2 regions of the Bacillus sp. OTU530 genome follow, and region 1 is predicted to be linked to the other one. Evidence: a T-box and tRNA genes for the amino acid it is inferred to sense, from the RefSeq annotation. Region 1 holds a T-box; the other holds one or more tRNA genes.
The links. The T-box of region 1 lies ahead of ileS (isoleucine--tRNA ligase). A T-box ahead of a tRNA ligase gene usually reads a tRNA of that ligase, here a tRNA-Ile.
Positions count from the first base shown of each region.

Region 2: it encodes a tRNA-Ile, which carries the amino acid that the T-box ahead of ileS (isoleucine--tRNA ligase) is inferred to sense. The anticodon was not compared.

Region 1 is NZ_JASATP010000003.1:98,026-110,458, reverse strand. It holds gene AAHB12_RS03110 (carbamoyl phosphate synthase small subunit) at 1-152, opposite strand, end outside; gene AAHB12_RS03105 (dihydroorotase) at 149-1,435, opposite strand; gene AAHB12_RS03100 (aspartate carbamoyltransferase catalytic subunit) at 1,419-2,333, opposite strand; gene AAHB12_RS03095 (solute carrier family 23 protein) at 2,517-3,776, opposite strand; gene pyrR (bifunctional pyr operon transcriptional regulator/uracil phosphoribosyltransferase PyrR) at 3,916-4,452, opposite strand; gene AAHB12_RS03085 (RluA family pseudouridine synthase) at 4,657-5,571, opposite strand; gene lspA (signal peptidase II) at 5,580-6,038, opposite strand; gene AAHB12_RS03075 (TraR/DksA family transcriptional regulator) at 6,165-6,458, opposite strand; gene ileS (isoleucine--tRNA ligase) at 6,635-9,400, opposite strand; T-box leader at 9,457-9,677, opposite strand; gene AAHB12_RS03065 (DivIVA domain-containing protein) at 9,728-10,231, opposite strand; gene AAHB12_RS03060 (YlmH family RNA-binding protein) at 10,317-11,090, opposite strand; gene AAHB12_RS03055 (YggT family protein) at 11,104-11,367, opposite strand; gene AAHB12_RS03050 (cell division protein SepF) at 11,373-11,819, opposite strand; gene AAHB12_RS03045 (YggS family pyridoxal phosphate-dependent enzyme) at 11,833-12,433, opposite strand, start outside.
Region 2 is NZ_JASATP010000008.1:5,880-18,312, reverse strand. It holds gene AAHB12_RS07965 (metal ABC transporter ATP-binding protein) at 1-74, shown strand, start outside; gene AAHB12_RS07960 (metal ABC transporter permease) at 71-904, shown strand; gene AAHB12_RS07955 (Fur family transcriptional regulator) at 918-1,331, shown strand; gene ispG (flavodoxin-dependent (E)-4-hydroxy-3-methylbut-2-enyl-diphosphate synthase) at 1,440-2,549, opposite strand; gene AAHB12_RS07945 (hypothetical protein) at 3,070-3,414, opposite strand; gene AAHB12_RS07940 (DUF1189 domain-containing protein) at 3,484-4,260, opposite strand; tRNA gene AAHB12_RS07935 (tRNA-Met) at 4,433-4,506, shown strand; tRNA gene AAHB12_RS07930 (tRNA-Ile) at 4,514-4,587, shown strand; tRNA gene AAHB12_RS07925 (tRNA-Ser) at 4,592-4,677, shown strand; gene sodA (superoxide dismutase [Mn]) at 5,018-5,629, shown strand; gene AAHB12_RS07915 (MFS transporter) at 5,841-7,118, shown strand; gene AAHB12_RS07910 (peptidoglycan D,D-transpeptidase FtsI family protein) at 7,279-9,405, shown strand; gene AAHB12_RS07905 (PstS family phosphate ABC transporter substrate-binding protein) at 9,675-10,592, shown strand; gene pstC (phosphate ABC transporter permease subunit PstC) at 10,758-11,714, shown strand; gene pstA (phosphate ABC transporter permease PstA) at 11,711-12,433, shown strand, end outside.

The sequences.
Region 1 (12,433 bases):
ATTTGTGAACAGTAGGAAGGATCAGATAAAATCTCTTGATAGCCTGTCATTCCTGTGTTAAATACAACTTCTCCAGCTTTCTCTGTCTCACCGCCAAATGCTTTCCCGATAAATACCGTTCCATCTTCTAAAATCAGCTGTCGCTTCTTCATGCGAATACACTCTCCTTTTGCCATGCAATTTTACCGCCGACAAGTGTCATAACTGGCCATCCTTTACATTTCCAGCCAGCAAACGGCGTGTTTTTCCCTTTTGATACGAATGTTGCCGGATCAATCTCTTGTTCTTCTTCTAAGTTTACGATTGTAATGTCTGCTTTTTTACCAACCTGAAGGCGGCCGCTATCTAAGCCGAATACTTCAGCTGGTTTCACTGTCATGAATTCCACAAGCTGCGCCAACGTTAAAATATTTGTTTCAACGAAGTTTGTGTACATCAGCGGGAATGCCGTTTCCAGTCCTGTAATCCCAAACGGAGCACGTTCGATGCCAAGCGCTTTTTCCTCTGCTGTATGCGGAGCGTGGTCTGTTGCGATCATATCAATTGTTCCATCGAGTAGTCCTTCGATAAGCGCCTTGCGGTCCTCTACCCCGCGAAGCGGTGGATTCATTTTAAAGTTCGGATCAAGTCCAACGATGTCCTCATCACACAGCAGCAAGTGATGCGGTGAAACCTCAGCCGTTACACGAATGCCGGCACGCTTTGCATCACGCACAACACGAACAGATCCCTCCGTACTAATATGACAAACATGGTAATGACAATCAGCTGCTTCTGCGAGCAACACATCGCGTGCGATATGAACAGATTCACAAACAGAAGGAATTCCGTTTAGGTCATTTTCCTTAGAAAACTTGCCTTCATGAACACAGCCCTTGTTAATCAATGTATTTTCTTCACAATGCGCCACGATCGGCATATGTATCGCCGCCGCTCGCTTCATTGCTTCTAGCATCTTGCTTGCATCTTGCACACCGACACCATCATCTGTAAAAGCGAAGGCTCCCAATTTCTTTAAAGCCTCAAAATCAGTCAATTCTTCTCCAAGCTGACGCACTGTAATTGCAGCATATGGAAGGACATTTACATGTGCGCTTTCAGAAATGCGTTTTTGCAAATCTTCCATATGTTCTACGCTGTCTGGAACCGGACGCGTATTTGGCATTGGGCAAATCGTTGTAAATCCGCCTTTTGCCGCAGCAAGCGTACCAGTTGCAATTGTTTCTTTATGCTCTCCGCCTGGCTCCCGTAAATGCACGTGAACATCAATGAATCCTGGAGCAATCAAATGCCCTTGTATGTTAATCACTTGTGCGTCTTTGCTCTCTAGGCTTTCTCCTATCTCTGCAACTACGCCATCCTGAATGAGTATATCAGTCTTAATGGTACTGCCTTCTTCATTTACATACAAACCGTTTTTAAACAAGTAATTCATGGTTCACCCCTCCTAATTCTGCTGACAACGCGCGCTTTAACACTGCCATTCTTACATATACACCGTTCTCCATTTGTTTGAAGATTCGGGAACGTCCGCATTCTACGAGTTCGTCTGCAATTTCGACGCCTCGGTTAACTGGCGCAGGATGCAAAATGATGCTTCCAGACTTCATACGCTTCTCTCTCTCGATTGTTAGACCATGCTGCTCATGATAATCCCTCATAATATTCTCTGCAAACTTGTCATGACGTTCATGCTGAACGCGCAATAACATAAGAACATCTATCTGCGGGATCAGTTCGTCAAGGGCTGCGTATGTTCCGAAAGAATTTTGTCCATCCTCCCACTCTTTTGGACTTGCGAAGAACACGCTGGCTCCTAGCCTTGTTAATGCCTCAGCATTGGAACGTGCTACGCGGCTATGACGGATATCTCCGACAATCGCAACCTTCAGCCCTTCAAAGCTGCCAAATTCCTGCTTGATCGTAAGCAGATCAAGTAAGGATTGCGTTGGATGATTACCGCATCCGTCGCCTGCGTTTAAAATCGGAATGTTTATTTTTCCCCTAAGCTCATCAAAATAACGATCTTCTTGGTGGCGGATGACCACAGCCTTTGCTCCGATGGATTGCAAGGTTTTTACAGTATCATACAGCGTTTCTCCTTTTTGAACGCTCGATGATTCTGCAGAGAAGTTGAGAACCTCAAGTCCGAGGCGCTTTTCTGCCACTTCAAAGCTAAAGCGTGTTCTTGTGCTTGCTTCAAAGAACAAATTTGCAACAAATGTTTTTCCTTTTGGCTGTACAACACTGCCGCAGGCAAATTCCTCAGCGTCCTTTAAAATCTCTTGTATCTCCTGCACTGATAACTCGCTCATCGTTAGCAAATGATTCACTGTCATCCTAATCCCTCATTCCTGTTTTTTATCATACTACATCAGCATATTTATAACAATATGTGAATAAAAATACCCTAGCCTTTTTGAGACTAGGGTGTAAAAAGTTCAACCATTTTTTACACCCTTTCAAGTCTCACGGGACTTCCTTAAAAGGTGATTATGCTATTTTTTTGTATTGGATTACTCTCCCTTTTTTGCCTCGGGGAGAACAAGGTTTAAAAGCACACCAATAATCGCGGAAAGTGCCATGCCCTCTACTTGGAACGATTGGCCGATATGAATCACTGCTCCACCAATTCCAAGAACAAGAATGACAGAAGCAATCACTAGGTTGCGTTTTTCGCCAAAATCTATTTTATCGTCAATCATTGTCCGCAAGCCGCTTGATGCGATAATTCCGAATAAGAGGATCGATACACCGCCCATAACCGGTGTCGGAATCGTGCTAATAAGCGCGGAAATTTTCCCCACAAACCCGAATACGATTGCCATTACTGCCGAACCCACGAATAAATATACGCTGTATGCACGTGTGATCGCGAGTACACCAATGTTTTCGCCGTATGTAACGCTCGGCGGTCCTCCAAGAAGAGAGGCCAGCATTGTCGCTACTCCATCACCTAGTAAGGAACGGTGCAGGCCTGGCTTTTGAAACAAATCACGGTTTATTACATTGCCAAGGACAATTTGGTGTCCGATATGCTCCGATATTGTTACAACCGCTACTGGAACCATCAGAAGAATAATAGTCCAGGAAATTCCCGGTGTATATGTTAAAAATGGAATTGTAAAATCTGGTACCGTAAACCATTTTGCATCAATTACTTTTTGAAAATCTACGAGACCTTGTGTATAGGCGAATGCGTATCCGCCGATAATGCCTAGCAGAACAGGGATGATGCTAAAAAAGCCTCTTCCGAAAATGGAGAATGTAATTGTAATGGCAAGTGTTACGAGAGCAACTGAAAAGTTTGTTAAACTGTATTTTCCGTCTGCGTCATTCATCGCCATATTAACTGCTGTAGCTGCAAGCCCAAGCCCGATTACCATAATGACGGGACCTACAACAACGGACGGCAACAGCTTCATTATCCAGCCGGAGCCCAACCTTTTAATGATAATAGCAACAATGGAGTAGACAAGTCCCGCTAGAAAGGCTCCCATCATCGCGGCTCCTGGCCCTCCGGATGCTTTTGCTGCAATAATCGGCGCGATAAACGCAAAGGATGAACCTAGATACGAAGGCATTTGTCCTTTTGTAATTAAGATGAAGGTAAGCGTTCCAATCCCGCTTGTAATCAGGGCAATTGCTGGATCTAGTCCTGTTAGGAAAGGGACGAGAACTGTTGAGCCAAACATGGCAAATAAGTGCTGAATGCTTAGTAAGAACCACTTTCCTGGACTCGGTATTTCATGGATGTCAAGTGCTGGTTTTTGCATAAAAACAGAAATCCTCCTCAATAAAAAAACTCTTTGCGTCCGTTACACAAAGAGTCCCGTACATCCATATGCGCGTACAAGGCATACGGAAGCAAAGACCCTTTGACAGTCTCACAGGACTGCTTTTAAAAGGGCATTACTAGTAGTATATACTCACTTTATCTTCTATATCCACTTCGCTCAGAGCTACAACTATCCGCTCCTCGCTGGATGTTGGAATGTTTTTGCCGACATAATCGGCGCGAATCGGCAATTCGCGGTGACCGCGATCGACAAGCACTGCCAATTGAATTTGTGAAGGTCTTCCTATATCCATAAGTGCGTCCATTGCAGCGCGTACTGTTCTGCCCGTATATAGTACATCATCTACGAGCACGACTTTTTTATTGGTAATATCGATGGGAATGTCTGAACCCTTCACGAGTGGATCGTTATCTTGTTGAAGCGTCAAATCATCACGATACAACGTGATATCTAGTTCCCCAATCGCAACTGCTTTTCCCTCAAATTGCTCAATCCGCTGTGCCAAACGTTTTGCTAGAAAAATTCCTCTCGTTTTAATGCCAACGAGAACAAGCTCCTCTATTCCTTTATTGCGCTCTACAATTTCATGGCTAATGCGTGTTAAAGCGCGACGAACCATTTGTTCATCCAATACAACCGCTTTTTCCGTCACTTTTGTTTCACCCCTAGGCTGTTATCGTCAGGAAACTATCGTTTTTCTACAAAAAAAAGGTCCTCTCGCCGCGTGCGCAAGAGGACCTTCGAAAAAGGGCATACATCACCCTATTTCTTTCAAACCGTCTCCTTCTCAACCTCACGGGGCTGCGTTAAAGGACTTATTAAGTTGCTAACATTATCTCAATATTTCTTTAACCTGTCAAGATAATCGATGCAAATATTCAAGCAGATGTGCGAAATCTTGTGGAAGAGGTGCTTCAAACTCTATGTACTCCTCTGTTCGAGGATGAGTAAAGCCTAAAATACCAGCATGAAGCGCTTGACCATCAATATCAAGTGTTTTCTTTGGACCATATTTCGGGTCTCCCGCAAGCGGATAACCGATATATTTCATATGAACGCGAATTTGATGTGTTCGTCCCGTTTCAAGTTGACATTCTACATACGTAAAATCCTTAAAGCGCTCGAGAACGCGAAAATGTGTAACGGCGTGCTTGCCATTTTCATCAATTGTCATGCTTTGACGGTCTACTTTATCACGACCAATCGGCGCGTCAATTGTTCCCGTATCATGCGCGATTACCCCGTGCACAATCGCTTTGTATCGTCTTGTGACCGTCTTTGCTACAAGCTGGTTCACAAGTGACTCGTGCGCCATATCGTTTTTTGCAACCATTAGTAAGCCAGATGTATCCTTATCAATGCGATGCACAATTCCTGGGCGCATCACCCCATTAATGCCCGACAAGTCTTGACAATGATACATTAAGCCATTTACAAGCGTGCCCGTTACATGACCTGGCGCCGGATGCACGACCATACCGCGCGGCTTGTTCACAACAAGCACATCACGATCCTCATAATAAATCTCCAGATCCATTGGCTCTGGTAATACGTCAAGCACCTCTGGCTCCGGCACTGTAACAGTAATGTCATCTCCTGTTTTCGCTTTATAATTTCCTTTCACGGCTTGCCCATTAACAGTGACAACTCCGTCTTTAATCCATTGCTGCACTTGCGAACGTGACCATTCCGCGTTCATGCCCGCAACAATCTTATCAATTCTCTCTTTATTCTGCTCGTCTGTTACCTTTTGCTCTACAACCTCTTGCATACTTTTTTCTACTCCTTCGCTTTCTTGCCTTCAAGCAGCGTTTGAATCAGGATGAGCGCCACCCCAATGCAAAGCGCGGAATCAGCGACATTAAACACCGGAAAGTTGTAAGAAAAAATATACGTGTGGATAAAATCCACTACCTCTTTCCGCCATACACGATCGATGAAATTTCCGATTGCTCCGCCTAAAATGAGCGCCAGCGCCAATCCTAAAAACTTGTCCCGCTTCCCGTACTTTTGTATATAATAGATAACCCCAATTACAAAAACGACTGTGATGATATAGAAGAACCACATTTGATTTTGTAACATTCCCCATGCAGCTCCACGATTTCGGTGAGACGTTATGTACAGCACATTATCAATGATCGGAATGCTCTCACCCAGCTCCATATTTTTTACGATGAGCCATTTTGTGAACTGATCGATTGCTAGTACAACTAGCGCCATTAAATAATATATCATTCTTCTTTCCCCCGCCATGACAGTATACTTCAAAAGTGTAGCATACGTCTAAGCATTTCACAATGAATGGCTTCATCCGGGGAATAAAATGTAACACAACGTATATAATAACAATGTCATTTTTCCCTATACTGTTTTTAAGCGTTCATATAAAAGTTCATTAGCTGTTCGTGCTGTGGGCATAATCCGGAGCTGCTCTAGCGGCAGAAGCTTTCCTGTTTCCTCACAAACACCATACATTCCTATTTCCATTTTCAATAAAGCCCGCTCTACGTCCTTTAAATCCTCTTGAATATGGTGCAGCAGTGTTTTTCGTTTCGCTTCCTCTTCAGACATTACTAGGCCATATTCCTCGCTTGTTTCCATCCTGTATAAACGGTTTTGTTCCTGTTTTAGCCGTGCCTTTAACTCGCGTTTCATCAACTCAAGCTCATACTTAATTTCAAAGTATGTTGCAATATTCACGCTGTCATCCCTCCATCACCGTTTAACGTAGCTTTAGTTTGTCCGAAAAGTCCGCTCTTACAAGGTACAAGTTTTTCCTATAAGGTACAAAAAGGGATTAACCCATACGCAGATGAGTTAATCCCCTTTTTTTACTTCACATAGTTTTCTTTGACAACAGTCGCACAGCGCAGACATAGAGTCGGATGCTCGTTGTCTTGGCCTACTTCCGTAGAAACAGTCCAGCAGCGTTCACACGTTTCGCCTTCTGCCTGCTTTACAATAACAGCAGTGTGCTCGTATTTATGTGCTTCAGCTGGTGCTTCCTCAATTGTTCCCGCAACCTGGAATCCAGATACGATAAACAACTGCTTCACATCCTCTTGAATCGATGCGAGCAACGCATGCATTTCCTTTGTTGGATACAAGGTGATGCTTGCGTTTAGTGATTTACCAATAATTTTTGCGTTACGCGCCTCCTCAAGCGCCTTTAACACATCATCGCGTAAACTTAAAAACGCATCCCACTTGCTTTGCAGTCCTTCAGCATTTGCCACTTCCACCGCTTCCGGCATATCCGTGAGCTGGACGCTTTCCTCGCTTACCTCAGGCACATACTCCCATACTTCATCAGCAGTATGCGGTAAAACAGGGGAAACGAGCTTCGTTAATGCCACAAGCACCTCGTATAATACCGTTTGGATCGCACGACGATCGCTATTATCAGTGCCCTCGATATATAAAATATCTTTAGCAAAATCTAGATAAAACGCACTTAAATCAATCGTACAGAAATTATGAAGCGCGTGATACATTCCTGCGAAATCGTATGTTTCGTACGCACCTTTTACTTTATTGATTAGGTTGTTGAGCTTCACAAGCATATAGCGATCCACTTCACGAAGCTGCTCAACGCTTACTGCGTGCTGACTTGGCTTGAAATCAAATAGATTTCCAAGCAAGAAACGGAACGTATTACGGATTTTGCGGTATACTTCTGCAACCTGCTTTAAGATATCATTAGAAATACGTACGTCGGATTGATAATCAACGGACGCAACCCATAAACGAAGAATATCCCCGCCCAATTGATCCATAATCTTTTGCGGAACTACGACGTTTCCAATGGATTTACTCATTTTGCGGCCTTCTCCGTCTAAGACAAAACCATGACTCAATACACCTTTATACGGTGCTTTTCCTGTTACTGCCACTGCAGTTGACAAGGAGGAGTTAAACCAGCCGCGATATTGGTCAGAGCCCTCTAAATACAAGTCTGCTGGACGCTGCAGATCATCACGCTCTTCTAGTACAGCCTGATGAGAAGAACCGGAGTCAAACCAAACATCCATAATATCCGTTTCTTTACGGAAGCGGCCGTTCGGGCTGCCTGGATGTGTAAAGCCTTCTGGAAGCAAATCTTTTGCTTCGCGCTGGAACCATACGTTTGAACCATGATCACGGAAAAGAGCAGCTACATGTTGAATTGTCTCATCTGTAATGATAGCTTCGTCATTTTCTGCATAAAATACCGGAATTGGAACACCCCATGCACGTTGACGGGAAATACACCAATCACCGCGATCACGCACCATATTATACAGGCGTGTTTCTCCCCATGCCGGTACCCATTTTGTTTCCTCTACAGCCTGCAGCAATTCACCGCGGAACGCAGCAATAGACGCAAACCACTGTGCCGTCGCCCGGAAAATGATTGGCTTTTTCGTTCTCCAATCATGCGGATAGGAGTGTGTAATAAAGCTTAGCTTCAGTAACGCTCCCACCTCTTCCAGCTTTTGGCCGATTGGTTTATTTGCCTCTTCATAAAACAGCCCTTCAAAGCCTGGCGCATCCTTAGTCATGCAGCCTTTGTCATCAACCGGACATAGCACATCCAGACCATATTTTTGACCAACAATAAAGTCATCTTCCCCGTGGCCCGGCGCCGTGTGTACGCAGCCCGTACCCGCATCTGTTGTAACATGCTCCCCAAGCATAATGAGGGAATCACGGCCATACAGCGGATGCTTCGCTACAATATACTCCATTTCGCTTCCCTTTAATGTTCTAACAACCTCAGGGTTTTCCCAACCGATTGTATTTGCCACAGACTCTAGTAGCGCCGAAGCAATAATATATTTCGCACCGCCAGCTTTCACTACGCTATAGTCTAACTCCGGATGGATGGAAATACCAAGGTTCGCCGGAATGGTCCATGGCGTTGTCGTCCAAATGACAAACTTCTCATCGCCCTCTAGCACGCCTTTTCCATCCTTCACATCAAATGCTACGTAAATGGAAGGAGATTTTTTATCCTTATACTCAATTTCAGCTTCAGCTAGTGCTGATTCGCTTGTCGGAGACCAGTATACTGGCTTTAAGCCCTTATAAATATAGCCCTTTTTCGCCATATCACCGAATACTTTAATCTGCTGCGCTTCATATTCCGGCTTTAATGTGATGTACGGATTCCACCAGTCACCGCGAACACCTAGGCGAAGGAACTGCTGGCGCTGACGATCGACTTGCTCATACGCATATTCTTCACAGAGCTTACGGAACTCGGCAATTGTCATTTCCTTGCGCTTTACGCCTTTATTCGTTAACGCCTGCTCAATCGGAAGTCCATGCGTATCCCAGCCTGGAACATACGGTGCGTTATAGCCGCTCATTGATTTATAGCGAACGATAAAATCCTTTAACACCTTGTTTAATGCGTGACCCATATGGATGTCACCATTTGCATACGGCGGTCCATCATGCAGTACAAATAGCGGACGATCCTTCGTACGCTCTTGCACCTTTTCGTAAATGTTCATATCAGCCCATTTCGCCTGGACATCCGGCTCGCGCTTCGGCAAATTGCCGCGCATCGGAAAATCTGTTTGCGGCATTAATAATGTGTCTTTATACTCCATAGTAATCCTCCTAATATTTTAGAAATAGGCACAAAAAAAAGACCTCCTCATCCCCAAAAAGGGACGAGAAGGTCTCCCGCGGTACCACCCTTATAAATACAGACGTATGCCTGTATCCACTTCATATTCGTAACGCGAATGCACGCCTGCGCTTACTGATTGGTTCAGCGCGGAACTCCAGGGTGATATTCCTTTTTTCTCCTTAACCGGGCTCTCACCTTCCCCAGTTCGCTATGTAAGGATGTAAAAAAGTACTTGTCCCTATCTCCGTATTTATCGATACTATTTGTTATTGAATTATATGTAATTCTCGTGAAAACGTCAAGCTTACAAGGATGCTTCTTCACGCTTTAACAATTGAGATTCCTCAAGCTCCATCAGCTGATCCCAATCATCATTGCTAAGCATATCGAGCTGCGCTTCTAACAGCATGCGAAAACGTGTGCGAAACACCTTCGATTGCTTTTTCAATTCCTCAATATCAAAAGAAACCTTTCTTGACTTGACAAGCGCTTCATTAATAATGCGATCCGCATTTTTTTCCGCCTCGCGAATGATAAGCTTTGCCTCTTTTTGTGCATTCCGCTTGACCTCTTCCGCCGCTTCCTGCGCAATTAAAATGGATTTATTTAGCGTGTCTTCAATGGAGGAGAAATGATGAATACGTTGCTCCAAATCTGCCGCCTTTTCCTCTAACATTTTTTTCTCGCGGAGAACCAGCTCGTAGTCCTTAATAACCTGGTCTAAAAATTCGTTTACTTCATCCTCATCATAACCGCGAAAGCCGCGGCCAAATTCTTTGTTATGAATATCTAACGGTGTTAAAGGCACCTATGCCACCTCCAAGTAGTCATCTAAAAATACAGTTTGATATATGTGTTCGACAAAACAAAAGTGTTTCCTTCCCGCAGCCCGCTTATTTTCGCAGTCCGTATAAGATTCTCCATTTATCGCGTTTTGATTTTCCGTCTACCGACAACAGCTTCCCCCGCCCGTATCCCCGGACAGAAAAGGCATCTCCTGCATAGCACTCATATGAGGGCTGCTCTACAACCTTCCAATTCACCTTGACAAGGCCGTTTTTAATGAGCGGAGAAACTTTCTGTCTGGACAGATTAAATATTTCAGCAATTAGAACATCTAGACGCATGGAAGATACAGTACCTGATTTCTCCAGCCATTCCTCCTGCTGATGTAAAATATTCTCTGACGAAACGAGTGATAACGAAATAGCCGCCTTCCCGACAGCTTGTAAATTCAGGCGAATATACTCTGTCACCTCTTGCGCTACGGCCAGTTGAATCCGTTCCTGCTGCAAAACAATATCGCCGTACTTCCCCCGCTTCATACCAAGGGACATAAGTGCCCCGAGTACTTGTCGATGCTCAATCGTATGGAATTTAGATGCATATGAAATTTCAAGCGTTTCCACTTGAAATTCCTGGGGGTCAGGCTGGATATAGGACGGATAAATAAGCGCTCTCTTTCGTTCGGCTTGTTCAAACGCACCAAAGAATTGCACAGCGGCATCTGATTGACTGCCAATGATAACAGACAGAATTTGCTGCTCACGCGGATCAAGAAAATCCGTCAATTTCATTTTATGATACTGCTCAGCCGCCTCTTTCCACTCCAATGCTTGATCAACAAGGACGGCCTCTTCAGCGCGAAAATGATTATAAATGCTCATAGTATTCTCCCAATTACAAGATCATCTCTACTAAACGAGCCAAACCAATTTTCGCAAAGCGTAAAATAAGGATGGCTACAATTGGTGAAATATCAATCATGCCAAGCGGTGGAATGAAGCGGCGAAACGGCTCTAAATACGGATCGCAAATGCGAGCCAAAAAGTGTCCAAAACTTGAGTCTCGTGCACCCGGCAGCCAAGAAAGTAAAATATATACGATTAAAGCGTAGTAATAGATATCAAATAGTAAAAACAAAGCATTCAACACAACGCTCATGATGCTTACCACCTTTTATTGTTGGATTCTTCTGACTCACCGAGCAATTCGGAAATTGATCCAAGAATATCTACATTGTCCGGTGTACATAAAAAGGTTCTCACACCCAATTTTTGAATATCACCGCCGATTGCGTACACTGTACCGCTCATAAAGTCCACCATCCGAAGCGCCTGATCCGTCGGCATACGCTGCAGATTCATCACAACGGCACGGCGTCCTTTTAAATGGTCGGCGATAGCCTGTGCCTCAGCATAAGTGCGCGGCTCAAGCAGTACTACCTTAGCACCCTGCTTCGCCTTCTCAATACTTACTACATTTTGTTTTTGCGGCGCTTTTGGCAGCTGGATATCTTCGTCCATAGATCGCTCTCTCTCTCCCTCATACAAAATCCGTGCTTCTTGTTCCTCCGGTGTGTCAAAGAAGAAATCTTTGACCTTTGTCCAACTCATAACTTTTCCCCCTTTATCCTACTAAAATTGTTCCTAAGCGGATATATGTCGCTCCCTCTTCTACTGCGATGGCATAATCATTAGACATACCCATTGATAATTCTCTGCAAGGGGCATGCGGCATATCTAACGCTTGTACATCTTGCTGCAGCTTCTTGAGCATTTGGAAGCATGTTCGGATTTCTTCTTCATCACTAGTATGAGGAGCCATTGTCATCAGCCCTACAACATGTATGCGATCAAAAGAGGCAAGTTCCTGAATAAATGGCAGCAGCTCATTTGGCTCAAGCCCCTGCTTTGTTTCTTCATTCGATGTTTTCACCTGTACGAAGCAAGAGATGCGGTGCTCAGCCCGCTTTTGGATCTCCTGTGCAAGCGAGATACGATCAAGCGAATGCAAATAATGAATTTGATTGATTATATCCTTTACCTTTCGCGTTTGAAGGGATCCGATGAAGTGCCAAACGGCATCCGCTCCAATCACTTCATATTTCGGCAAAAATCCTTCATTTCGATTTTCGCCAAGATGCTCAATCCCGCTTGCAAGCACCTCCCTTGTTTTCTCAATTCCTACTGTTTTTGTTACCGCTACAACGGTTACATCCTCTATAGAG
Region 2 (12,433 bases), on a different contig from region 1:
ATTTGTCAGCATTTTATGGGCATCATATTCATCTGCTTGAACATAGTCATGAGCACCACGGAGGGACAAGATGATACAAGATTTTTTGCAGTATGATTTTTTGCGTAATTCGCTATATGCCGCTGTTCTTATTGGTCTTGTTGCCCCACTGCTTGGCGTGTTTATTGTCATTCGGCGATTGTCGCTTATTGCCGATGCGCTTAGCCATGTAACGCTTTCTGGTATTGCCGCAAGCTTACTTTTGGAGAAAACATTATTTCCGGGCGGATTTATCAACCCTTTATATATGGGGATGGTGTTTTCGATTGGCGGAGCGCTTTTCATTGAAAAGTTGCGGGCTGTATATAAGCATTACCAAGAGCTGGCAGTGCCGATTATTTTATCGGGAGGCATCGGTATTGGTGTGATTTTTATTTCGTTGGCTAATGGATTTAATACCGATTTATTCTCCTATTTATTCGGAAGCATCAGTGCGGTAAGCAAGGGAGATCTTACGGTTATTATCAGCATAGCTGTTCTTGTTCTTGCAACAGTTTTCCTCCTATATAAAGAGCTGTTTTTACTTTCCTTCGATGAGGAGTATGCAACTGCAACGGGCCTGCGTGCGAAATGGATTCATTTCATTTTTATTGTACTGGTGGCTCTTGTGATTGCTGCATCTATGAGAGTTGTCGGCATTTTACTTGTATCATCGCTCATGACCTTACCAGTGGCGGCGAGTATCCGCATTGCAAGGGGGTTTAAACAGACTATCTTCTTTTCTATTCTTTTTGGAGAACTGGCTGTTGTGGGAGGACTTATCACTTCATATCAACTGGATTTGGCTCCAGGAGGGACAATTGTGATGATTGCTGTTGCAATTTTGGTAGGAGCGATCATGTGGAAAAAGAAAAAAACAGCGTAAAGTAGGGATGGACATGAATCTGACAGAAGCGTTAAAGCTAATGAAGGAAAAAGGCTTCAAGCATACGGGAAAGCGTGAAGATATGCTGAATCTATTTTCTTCACATAATAAATATTTAACGGCAAAAGACGTGTTGGAAAATATGAAGGATACCTATCCAGGCTTAAGTTTTGATACCATCTATCGTAATTTAGCTCTTTTTGTGGAGCTTGGTATTTTAGAACAAACAGAATTGAACGGGGAGAAGCATTTCCGCTTTACATGTTCAACGACACAGCACCACCATCATTTTATTTGTCTCGACTGTGGGCGAACGAAGGAGGTTCACCTCTGCCCGATGGATGTATCCTTGTCGGGATTTGAAGGCTTTGAGGTAACAGGACATAAATTCGAAATATACGGGAAATGTCCGGTTTGTGTAAAATAAAACAAGGGACTTTTGCTTAAAGTGTGAAAAAGAGCTTGGAAGACGTTCCAAGCTCTTTTTCTTGTATTGATTATGTTTAGTCTGTACATCATGCTGGATGTCCGCTGTTTATTTTGTTTCTTGTTTTGCTTTTTCAGCGTAGTATTCCTCAGCAATCTTATCTATTTCTTTTTTCAATTCCTCTACCATTACAGATTCCGGTACCTTACGGACAATTTCACCTTTACGGAAGAGGAGGCCTTCACCGCGGGCGCCGGCAATACCGATATCCGCTTCCCGTGCTTCTCCCGGGCCGTTTACGGCGCAGCCTAATACAGCTACCTTAATCGGTGCTTTTATTTTGGAGATATATTCTTCCACTTCATTCGCAATGCTAATTAAATCAATTTCAATGCGGCCGCACGTTGGGCATGAAATTAACGTAGCAGCATTGGAAGAAAGGCCAAATGATTTCAGTAATTCGCGTGCAACCTTTACTTCTTCTACTGGATCGGCACTTAAGGAAATGCGCAATGTATTGCCAATACCCTTGCTTAAGATTGCACCAAGACCTGCTGCGCTTTTTACTGTTCCGGCAAACAATGTTCCTGATTCTGTAATACCAAGATGAAGCGGGTATTGAAAGGCCTTCGCTGCTTTCTCATATGCTTCGATTGCCAGATTTACATCAGATGCCTTCATGGATACGATAATATCATGGAAGTCGAGGTCTTCTAAAATCTTAATGTGATGAAGGGCGCTCTCTACCATGCCGTCCGCTGTTGGATAACCGTATTTCTCGAGAATATGACGCTCTAAAGAACCAGCATTTACACCGATTCGAATTGGAATCCCTTTTGCTTTTGCGGCATTTACCACTGCTTCTACCTTTTCGCGTCTTCCGATATTTCCTGGGTTGATACGCACTTTATCTACGCCGCCCTCAATGGCCTTTAAAGCAAGGCGGTAGTCAAAGTGAATGTCTGCAACAAGAGGAATATTAATGCGCTTTTTAATATCGGCGATGGCGTTTGCAGCACGTTCATCTGGAACGGCAACACGAACAACCTGGCAGCCTGCTTCCTCTAGACGGAGAATTTCTGCCACTGTTGCCTCGACATCATGTGTCTTCGTTGTTGTCATACTTTGTATTACTAACTCATTATTTCCACCGATTGTTAAGTTTCCGACTTTCACCGGTCGGGTTTTTGTACGATGTGTAATTTCATTCACGAACATATCGCTCTCCTTGTAAAAGAGTTAACCGTAATGGCTGCTTTCCTCCTGATCATATGAGTACTGTCTTAAGCTCTCTGCCTTCCCAAAGGAAGCTCCTTCGATTGAAGATAGAGGATTCTAGCCCGTACTCTTGTTTTAGTTTCGCGCCACAGTTTTTTGCGGTTTCCTTTGCGACTCTTGTATGCTGTAGGCGAACGATAGCCAGCAGACGAGTGCTATTTACGCAACTACTACCACAGTAGAGTCGTTCTAGTTAATTTTACTATAGAAATAACTGTTTTGCTACGTAAAAGAGCGACTCAGCCTCTTTCTGCTCATCAGGCTGCGCCTTTCACATTTCTTGCACTGTAAGAAAGTATAAATTTCCAGCTGGAAGCCAATTCGACGTAGCGGGAAATTTTAGGAATACAGTATCATTGCAACTACGCCTCTGTCTTCGCCCAAGGGCAGGGCTCGCCAATCGGCGAGTTTTCTTTAAAGGTCTGTTTTTTAGGCATAAAGAATAAAAGTAAGAGGTTCTTCATTTATATAATGGGAATTTATATGTCTTTCCTATTCTTATCTTAGATGGGGATTCGTTTGTATTTAGCTTTTTAAAATCATTTGTAATCATATCTACAGAAGGTAACGTTCCTTCTTTGCTAATGGCTTCTACAATGGACAGAACGGTATCGCCGCTTTTGACCTCGATTTTTTTGTATGCAGCATCGGCTTGTTTTTGTTCACTTGTGCTGGAACCCATCGCAGGCTTTGCAGTTGCTTCCTGTGCTTTTGGTTTGAGAAGCGGCAGTGTGCCAACAGTTATATCGTAAAATAAAGAGTATCCAATGAGTAAAACAAACAGTGTTATGCCGATGCGTTTCATACATTCTCCTCCTTCTTTGTAGAGAATATATGCTTGTCCTATAAAAAAATGCCGCAATAGGCGGCATTTTTACAAGTTTTTTTTCTCTTTTATAGGAGGAATTTCTTTTAATGTTAAGAAAAGAACAAAACACGAAACAACGACAAAGATTAAAAACGAATGTAGGACCGTTATACTTAAAAACTTCATAACCATAAAAAATACGATTGGGATTGTAAAGCTGTAAGCTGTCAGCGTCCATGCCTGTTTATAGTTAACATTGCGATTCATTTGAGCAGCAATAAGCCTGCCAATGAAAGCAAGAGCGGTCACACCAAATAACATGATAAAACTGTCAAATAAATACAAAAGCACACCTAAAACGACTAAGGCAATCGGATAAATGCTTCTAATCATGCTAAGAAATTCTTCTACATCCGTTTTCGAGATCGTAGTATCGTTTAGTAACGAATATGTATATGCTTCATTGTTTGCATCCGAGACAAGAATGGCTTTATGTTTTAAGAAAAATAAGCCATCCTGATGTGTGAGGGAAGAGGGAAGTTCCTCGCTATTTGGGTCAAACAAGAATACAAAATCATTTTCGTTTTTTAGAATCGGTTCCTGTATATCCGCTTTTAGTTCTCCTTGCTCGATTGTAAATTCTGGAATTTCTGATTGTACAGTTCGTTCAACAAGAGATAGTTCTGTACGTACCAAATTTGTCAAATGAACCATTTCCGGAATAAGCATAAGTAAAGAAAGGAGGAATATGTATAAAATTGATTTTCCGATTTTTTGAAATCGATAGCGTGCCATAACTTTTGGAGAATATAAGCTTTTGTACAACTGCTGGAATATTGACATGATTTCACTTCCTTATTATTTTAAAATTCGGCACTTTTATTGTAACGCAGCAAGAAGAAGAAGAACAAGGAATAGCTATGGAAAAATATACAAGAATATGGAATAATTATGATTGACACAATTGTTTTACATATGATAAATTTATATATGTCTCAAATGTGAAGGCTTTCATGGCGGTGTAGCTCAGCTGGCTAGAGCGTACGGTTCATACCCGTAAGGTCGGGGGTTCGATCCCCTCCGCCGCTACTATCAAGGACCCTTAGCTCAGCTGGTTAGAGCAGACGGCTCATAACCGTCCGGTCGTAGGTTCGAGTCCTACAGGGTCCATTTTGGAAAAGTACCCAATTGGTTCAAGGGGTCGCACTCGAAATGTGGTAGGCGTGCAAGCGTGCGTGAGTTCGAATCCCACCTTTTCCGTTCTGCCATACATATATCTAACAGCGCAAGCTCCCGAATTGGGGGCTTTTTATACTGTAAGAAAGGATAATTTCTAGCTGGAAGACCATTGGACGTAGCGAGAAATTTTAGGAGTACGGTGTAAGGGCAACTACGCCTCTGTCTTCGCCAATCAGCGATGCCGATAAAAGCTGTTTTTGTTTTACCTAGTACAAGACGCTTTTTACGAGGGATTCGTATTTCAAATTGTACAAACCGGCAGCAGATTTATTTTCCATCTTGAAAAAATAGTGTACAATAAGTATGGGCTATAGGCAGACGAGCTTACGTCCGAGTACATATATACGGGAGGAATTACAAAATGGCAAAATATGAATTACCACAATTACCTTACGCTTATGATGCATTAGAGCCTCATATCGATAAGGAAACAATGAACATCCACCACACAAAGCACCACAACACTTACGTAACAAACGTAAACGCAGCTTTGGAAAGCTATCCAGAATTAGCAGCGAAAAGTGTAGAAGCACTTATCTCTAACATGGAAGAAGTACCAGAAGCAATTCGTACTGCAGTTCGCAACAACGGCGGCGGCCATGCAAACCACTCTTTATTCTGGACAATTCTTTCTCCAAATGGCGGCGGTGAGCCAGTAGGCGAACTTGCTGCAGCAATCAATGCAAAATTCGGCAGCTATGCTGCATTTAAAGAAGAGTTTGCAAAAGCAGCTACAACTCGCTTCGGCTCTGGTTGGGCATGGCTTGTTGTAAACAACGGTGAAATCGAAGTAACAAGCACTCCAAACCAAGACTCTCCATTAATGGAAGGTAAAACACCTGTTCTTGGATTAGACGTATGGGAGCATGCGTACTACTTGAACTACCAAAACCGTCGTCCTGACTACATTTCTGCATTCTGGAATGTAGTGGATTGGAACGCTGTTGAGAAACGTTACCAAGAAGCAAAATAATGATTTAGCAGGCCGCTCATTCGGCCTGTTTTTTTATTGTAAGAAGGTATAAATTTCTAGTTAAAGGGTAATTTTGCATAATTGGTAATTTAAGTGATTAAATGTAAGTACAATTATGCCTCTGTCTTCGCCTCATCAACTCCCCTTTTTCTTACATAATTCTCCCCTAACTCGGAAGACTAAGCTTTGAAGTAAAGGGGAGTTTTAAATGATGAAAACAAAGCATTTAATTGGAGATGTGGAAATCAACCGTGATCTCGTGTTGCTGTTAACAATCGGCGGGTTGTACACATTAGCTATTTCGTTATCCAATACGTTCGTGAACATCTACATTTGGAAGCAAACGAAGGATTTTCTGAACATTGGATTGTATAATTTAGCTGTTGTGATAGCACAGCCGATTACGTTCGCATGTGCAGGGAAGCTGGCGAAAAATGTGGATCGCATCATTATTTTGCGCTTAGGAATGAGCGCACTTGCCGCTTTTTTTATTACGGTTTTATGGACTGGAACAAATGCCTCACAATATATTTTACTCATCGGAAGCATGCTTGGAATTGGCTATGGGTTTTATTGGCTCGCATTTAATTTACTTACATTTGAAATTACAGAGCCGGAAACGAGAGATTTTTTCAATGGCTTTCTAGGGCTGCTAACATCACTTGCTGGCATGATCGGTCCTATTTTGGCCGGATATGTGATTTCTCACATGAAAAGATGGAATGGATATACTTTTATTTTCATTCTTTCATTAACCTTATTTACTATTGCGATTGTCATGAGCTTTTTTTTGTCACGCAGGGAGTGTGAAGGGAAATATGAGCTTGTGAAAATTATTCGAGAACGACGGCATAATCGAAACTGGAACCGAGTGACGCTGGCTCACTTTTTCCAAGGACTTCGAGAAGGGACTTTCGTATTTGTTATCTCGGTCTATGTGTACATAACAACGGGAAGTGAGCTTGCCATCGGGAAGTTTGGGCTTGTCAGTTCAGCAATTTCATTTCTTTGTTACTATTTGGCAACACGTCTCATTAAGGATGCGTATCGAAAAAAGGCAATTCTTCTTGGGGGCCTGCTTTTGTACGTAGGAGTGTATCTTGTTATCATTGATGTCACCTATCCGAAGCTGCTTATTTATGCGGCCTGCATTGCCGTTGCCTATCCTATTTTGCTCGTGCCGTATATGTCCATGACATATGATGTGATTGGCAAGGCTCGTCAGGCAAAGGAGCTTCGTGTGGAGTATATCGTTGTTCGCGAGCTATTCTTAAATGCTGGAAGAATTTGCTCTATCGTCTCTTTTTTGATTGCTGTTCGCTTTTTTCAGCCGCAGCAAAGCTTGCCCGTTTTACTTGGCATTTTAGGAATGGGACATCTTCTTATATATTTTACAGTTCGCAATGTAGCGTATGGGACAACAGTGCAGCCGAAACCAGGACTGCAAGTATCGCGAACAAGGCAGGAACTTACGGAAGGGGAAGGTTAACTTCTCGCATGCTTTATGGTAAAATAAGAACTACGTGAGGACACCTTGCTTACAAGGTGTCCCTTTTTCCGGCGCTTGCTTCTAAAAGCTATCGCGCTGCGTTTGAATGAAAGGAGGGAGAAGGGAAGATCGCTCTTTCAGAAGAATGTCCCTTATGAGAATGAAAAAGAAGCAGAAAAAGAAAAAAAGTCCTGTGCCGCTCCGATTAAATCTATTATTCTTTCTCGTGTTTGTTATGTTTTCAGCGCTTATCCTGCGCTTAGGTGTTGTGCAGATTGTATACGGAGAGGATTATAAAAAGGAAGTAGAGCGTACCGAGAACGTAACAGTAAGTACAGCGGTACCGCGCGGGAAAATTTATGACCGCTATCATCGCATTGTTGTTGATAATACGCCTCTGCGAACGATTACGTATACAAGAATGAGCGGATCCACAAGTGAGGAGCGTTTGAAAGTGGCGCAGCAGTTGGCACAGCTCATCGACATGCCGACTGATAAAATCACTGAGCGTGATAAAAAAGATTTTTGGATGCTGTTGAATGAGGACCGTGCTAAAAAGAAAATTACAGCAAAAGATAGACAAGAGCTCAAAGATAAAAAAATTGATGATGCTGAAGTATATAAACGGCAGCTGGCACGAATTACGGATGCCGAGCTGCAAGAGTTGACGCCGGCCCAGTTAGAAGTTTTAGCTATTAAACGGCAAATGGATAGCGGCTATACGAATACACCGCAAATTATTAAAAATAAAGATGTGACACCTCAGGAGTATGCGGTAATCAGCGAAAATCTGGACAAGCTGCCGGGTGTTGATACAACAACAGATTGGGATCGAAATTATGCGTACGACAATTTATTCCGGACTGTTCTTGGAAATGTGTCAAGCGCTGATGAAGGATTGCCAGTAGACCGGCTGAATTACTATTTAGTCCGCGATTATAACCGCAACGACCGCGTTGGAAAAAGCTATATTGAGCAAGAATATGAAGATATGCTGCATGGCACCAAGGCGGAAGTGAAGAATGTTACGGATCAAAAGGGGAATATTTTAGATACAATCTATGTTTCCAAAGGATCCCGAGGAAAAGATTTAATCTTAACAATGGACATGGAGCTGCAAAAGCGGGTAGAGCAGATTATTGAGGAAGAGCTGAAGGCTGCAAAGGCTACAGGCGAGACAATGCTCGACCGTGCATTTGTTGTGATGATGAACCCGAAAAATGGCGAGATATTATCCATGGCCGGCAAACAGCTCGTGAACAAGGACGGCAAGCAGGAAGTACAGGACTTTGCGCTTGGCACAATGACAAGCTCCTATGCGATGGGATCTGCTGTAAAAGGAGCGACGGTTCTGACCGGTTTGCAGACAGGAGCCATTAAGCCGGATACAACGCTAGTGGATGAGCCGATCAAAATTAAAGGAACTCCTGTCAAAAAATCATGGAAGAACATGGGACGTATTGGAATTCAGACGGCGCTGCAACAATCCTCCAACGTATTTATGTTTAAAACAGCGATGAATATTGCAGGCGTACAATATGTACCGGGCGGGACTCTTGATATTAAACAAAAGGCCTTTGATACAATGCGCTTATATTTTAGCCAGTTTGGTCTTGGTGTACCGACGGGCATTGATTTGCCAAATGAATCAAGCGGCTTTAAAGGGACAGCTGACCAGCCAGGTCTCCTATTGGACCTTGCGATTGGCCAGTATGATACCTATACACCGCTGCAGCTCGCGCAATATGTATCTACGATTGCGAATGGAGGCTACCGTATTAAGCCGCAAATCATGAAGGAAATTCGTGAACCAAGCACAACGACTGGGGAAATCGGAAAAGTAGTAGAATCAACTGAACCGGTTGTGCTGAACCGTATTGATATGGATGACGGCTATCTGAAGGTTGTGCAGGAGGGCTTCCGTATGGTTATGCAAACACCAAGTGGAACGGGGGCTTCCCTGTTTATGAAGGCGCCATATGCAGCATATAAGGCGGCTGGAAAAACGGGAACGGCTGAAACCTTCTATGATGGTCCTATCGATTCATTACGAACAACGCCTGTCTATAACTTAACATTAATCGGCTATGCGCCGGATGAGAACCCAGAAGTGGCATTTTCTGTTGTTGTACCTTGGATGAAAAATGACTCAAATGCTGTAAACAAAAAAATAGGAAGCCGTATTTTAGATGCCTATTTTCAGTTGAAAAAGGAAGAAGTCGCAATGGAAGTAAGTCCGTCTCTATACGGAGAAACAGGAACAGGAGCAGAAGCTGAGAACCAATAAAAAGAGCAGGCATCGCTTGTTTCGCTTCTGTAGTTCACTTTAGACGAAAAACAGTAAAAAGCACACAATTCCATCGAAGGAATTGTGTGCTTTTTTTTGGACAAGCTTCATATAATAATATAGCCCGATTGCTTGTACAGGTGCAGTGTTTATCGAAGGGTGTCGACATTTACAAAAGATTTACAAAGGGTTAAAACCGCATTAATAGTCAGGTATTATCCTTATTCGTGTAGTCCTGTGCGCAGGACTTTTATGGGAGGAAGGAAACGATGAAAACAGGCTTTACAAGCATAGCTGCTTTGCTATTTGCTTGTACTGTATTTGCGTTCGACGCGCATGCAAATCCCTACTTACGGGGAAGTGTGACAATGGACGGATCCTCTACTGTGTTTCCGATTATGGAGGCCGTATCAGAAGAATATGCGCATCAGCAGTCCTATGTGAAAACACCCATTAGTATCTCTGGCACAGGGGGAGGATTCAATCGATTTATCAAAGGAGAAATAGATATTACTAATGCCTCCCGCCCTATTAAAAGAGAAGAGCAGGAAGCTGCAAAACAAAATGATATACAATATGCTGTGTTTCCGATTGCGTATGATGGGCTTACCATTATTGTCAATCAGCGCAATACCTGGCTTACGCACATAACAGACAGCGAGCTGAAGCAGCTTTGGGCGGAAAGCGGCAAACAAAAGAAATGGTCTGATATTAATCCAAGCTGGCCGCAGCAGCCAATTCACTTTTATGCACCAGGCATTGATTCCGGGACATACGACTACTTTCAGGAAACCATTTTAGGAGAACGCGACATGACAAGGTTTGCTACATTTTCAGAGGATGATAATGTGCTTGTCAGAGGAGTCATGAGTGATCCGTATGCCATCGCTTTTTTAGGATTTGCATACTACTCCTTAAATGAGCAAAAGGTGAGGGCGGTGGCTGTAAATGGAGTGCTGCCTGCGAAGGACACGATTCAATCCGGTCGATACAAGCCTCTTTCCCGTCCGCTTTACATGTATGTAAACAAAGCATCGATCCGTGAAAAGGAATGCGTGTACGATTATCTGCGTTTTGCTTTCCGGTATGGCGGACAGCTTGCGGAAGAGGTTGGCTATGTACAGCTGCCGCGCCAAAAGTATGAACAGCAGCTGCGGCGATTGGATGAAATAAAGAAAACTCGCTGATTGGCGAGCCGTTAGGCGAAGAGAGAGGCCTAGTTGCACTTATACTGTATTCCTAAAATTTCCGACTATGTCGAGTTAGCTTCTAGCTGGAAATTTATACTTTCTTACAGTGTAAAGAGAGAAAAAACATAATCTTGTCTGGAGGATGGAAAGGGGTTTTCATCTTTGGCTTTGTCCAAACGCAGTCGTTCTGTCGGTTCGGTTCGTATGCTTATTCAGCGTAACCGCAAACATCACAGAAAAGAACAGCTGCTCAGCAAAGCGGTTCCAGTTTTGTTGTTTACCGCGGCAAGCCTATCGATCCTAACAACGATTGGGATTGTCTGGACGCTTGCAACGGAAACGACAGTTTTTTTTCAGCACATATCGATTATCCATTTTGTAACAGGAAAAGAGTGGCTGCCATTTTTTCGAACAAATGCGCAATACGGCATGCTCCCTCTTGTATGCGGTACGTTTCTCGTGACGACTATCGCAATGATGGTAGCTATTCCAATTGGTCTGGGATGTGCTGTATATTTGAGCGAATATGCTTCGGATAGGCTCAGAAGGATTATTAAGCCTCTGTTAGAGATTTTGGCAGGGATTCCGACGATCGTGTACGGATTTTTTGCACTAACATTCGTTACACCTATGCTGCAAACCATCATTCCAAAACTGCAATTCTTTAATGCCCTAAGTCCAGGCATTGTCATTGGGATTATGCTTATTCCGACAATTGCTTCTCTTTCAGAGGATGCGATCCATGCGGTTCCGTCTTCCTTTCGGGAAGGTTCACTCGGCCTGGGAGCTACGCGCTTTGAAACAACTGTTAGAGTTGTGCTGCCATCTGCTTTGTCAGGCATTCTCGCTTCCATTGTGCTCGCTGTTTCCCGCGCAATGGGGGAGACGATGATTGTTGTCATCGCTGGGGGAGCGACACCCGTGTTGTCTATAAATCCGATGCAGTCGATTCAGACTTTAACGGCATATATTGTGCAGGTCAGCCTTGGAGATGCACCACACGGCACGATTGCTTATTACAGCATGTATGCGGTGGGGAGTGTGCTGTTTATCTTTACATTCTTTATGAATATGGCTGCCCGTCACATCGCTCGTCGCTTTAAGGGGGGCTATTCGTGAATATGCTGGATCATAAAGCAATGCAGAAGCGGATGAAGAGACGGTTTCGAATCGATGTGCTGCAGCGATTGTTATTTGTATTGGCTACTGTAGCCTCATTGCTGATTTTACTGCTTCTGATATATCAAATTGTGAAGCAAGGGATTTCTTATATAGATTTTGGCTTTGTGACACATTTCTCGTCACGAAGACCAGAGGATGCCGGTATTGCTGCTGCTCTTTGGGGAACAATAGCATTAATGTCAATTGTAACCCCTGTTTCCTTATTGCTCGGAGTCGGAACAGCATTATATTTGGAGGAATATGCTCCAAGAACGGCATTTACAAGGTTTGTTGAGTTAAATATTCATACTCTTGCTGGTGTTCCATCCATCGTCTTTGGATTGCTCGGGTTAACCGTTTTTGTATATGGCATGGGTTTAGGGCAAAGTCTGTTAGCAGGCGGATTGACGATGAGCTTACTCGTACTTCCCACCATCGTAGTAGCATCACAGGAGGCATTGCGGTCCGTATCGCGTTCCTTGCAGGAGGCCTCTTATGCGCTTGGCGCTACAAAGTGGCGAACTCTGCGATCTGTTGTAATTCCTGCAGCGTTTCCGGGCATATTGACAGGATGCATCCTGTCCTTGTCCCGCGCGGTAGGAGAGGCGGCTCCTTTGCTCGTAATTGGAGCGCTTGCTTTTATTCATTATATACCTGTTAATCCACTGGAGGGCTTT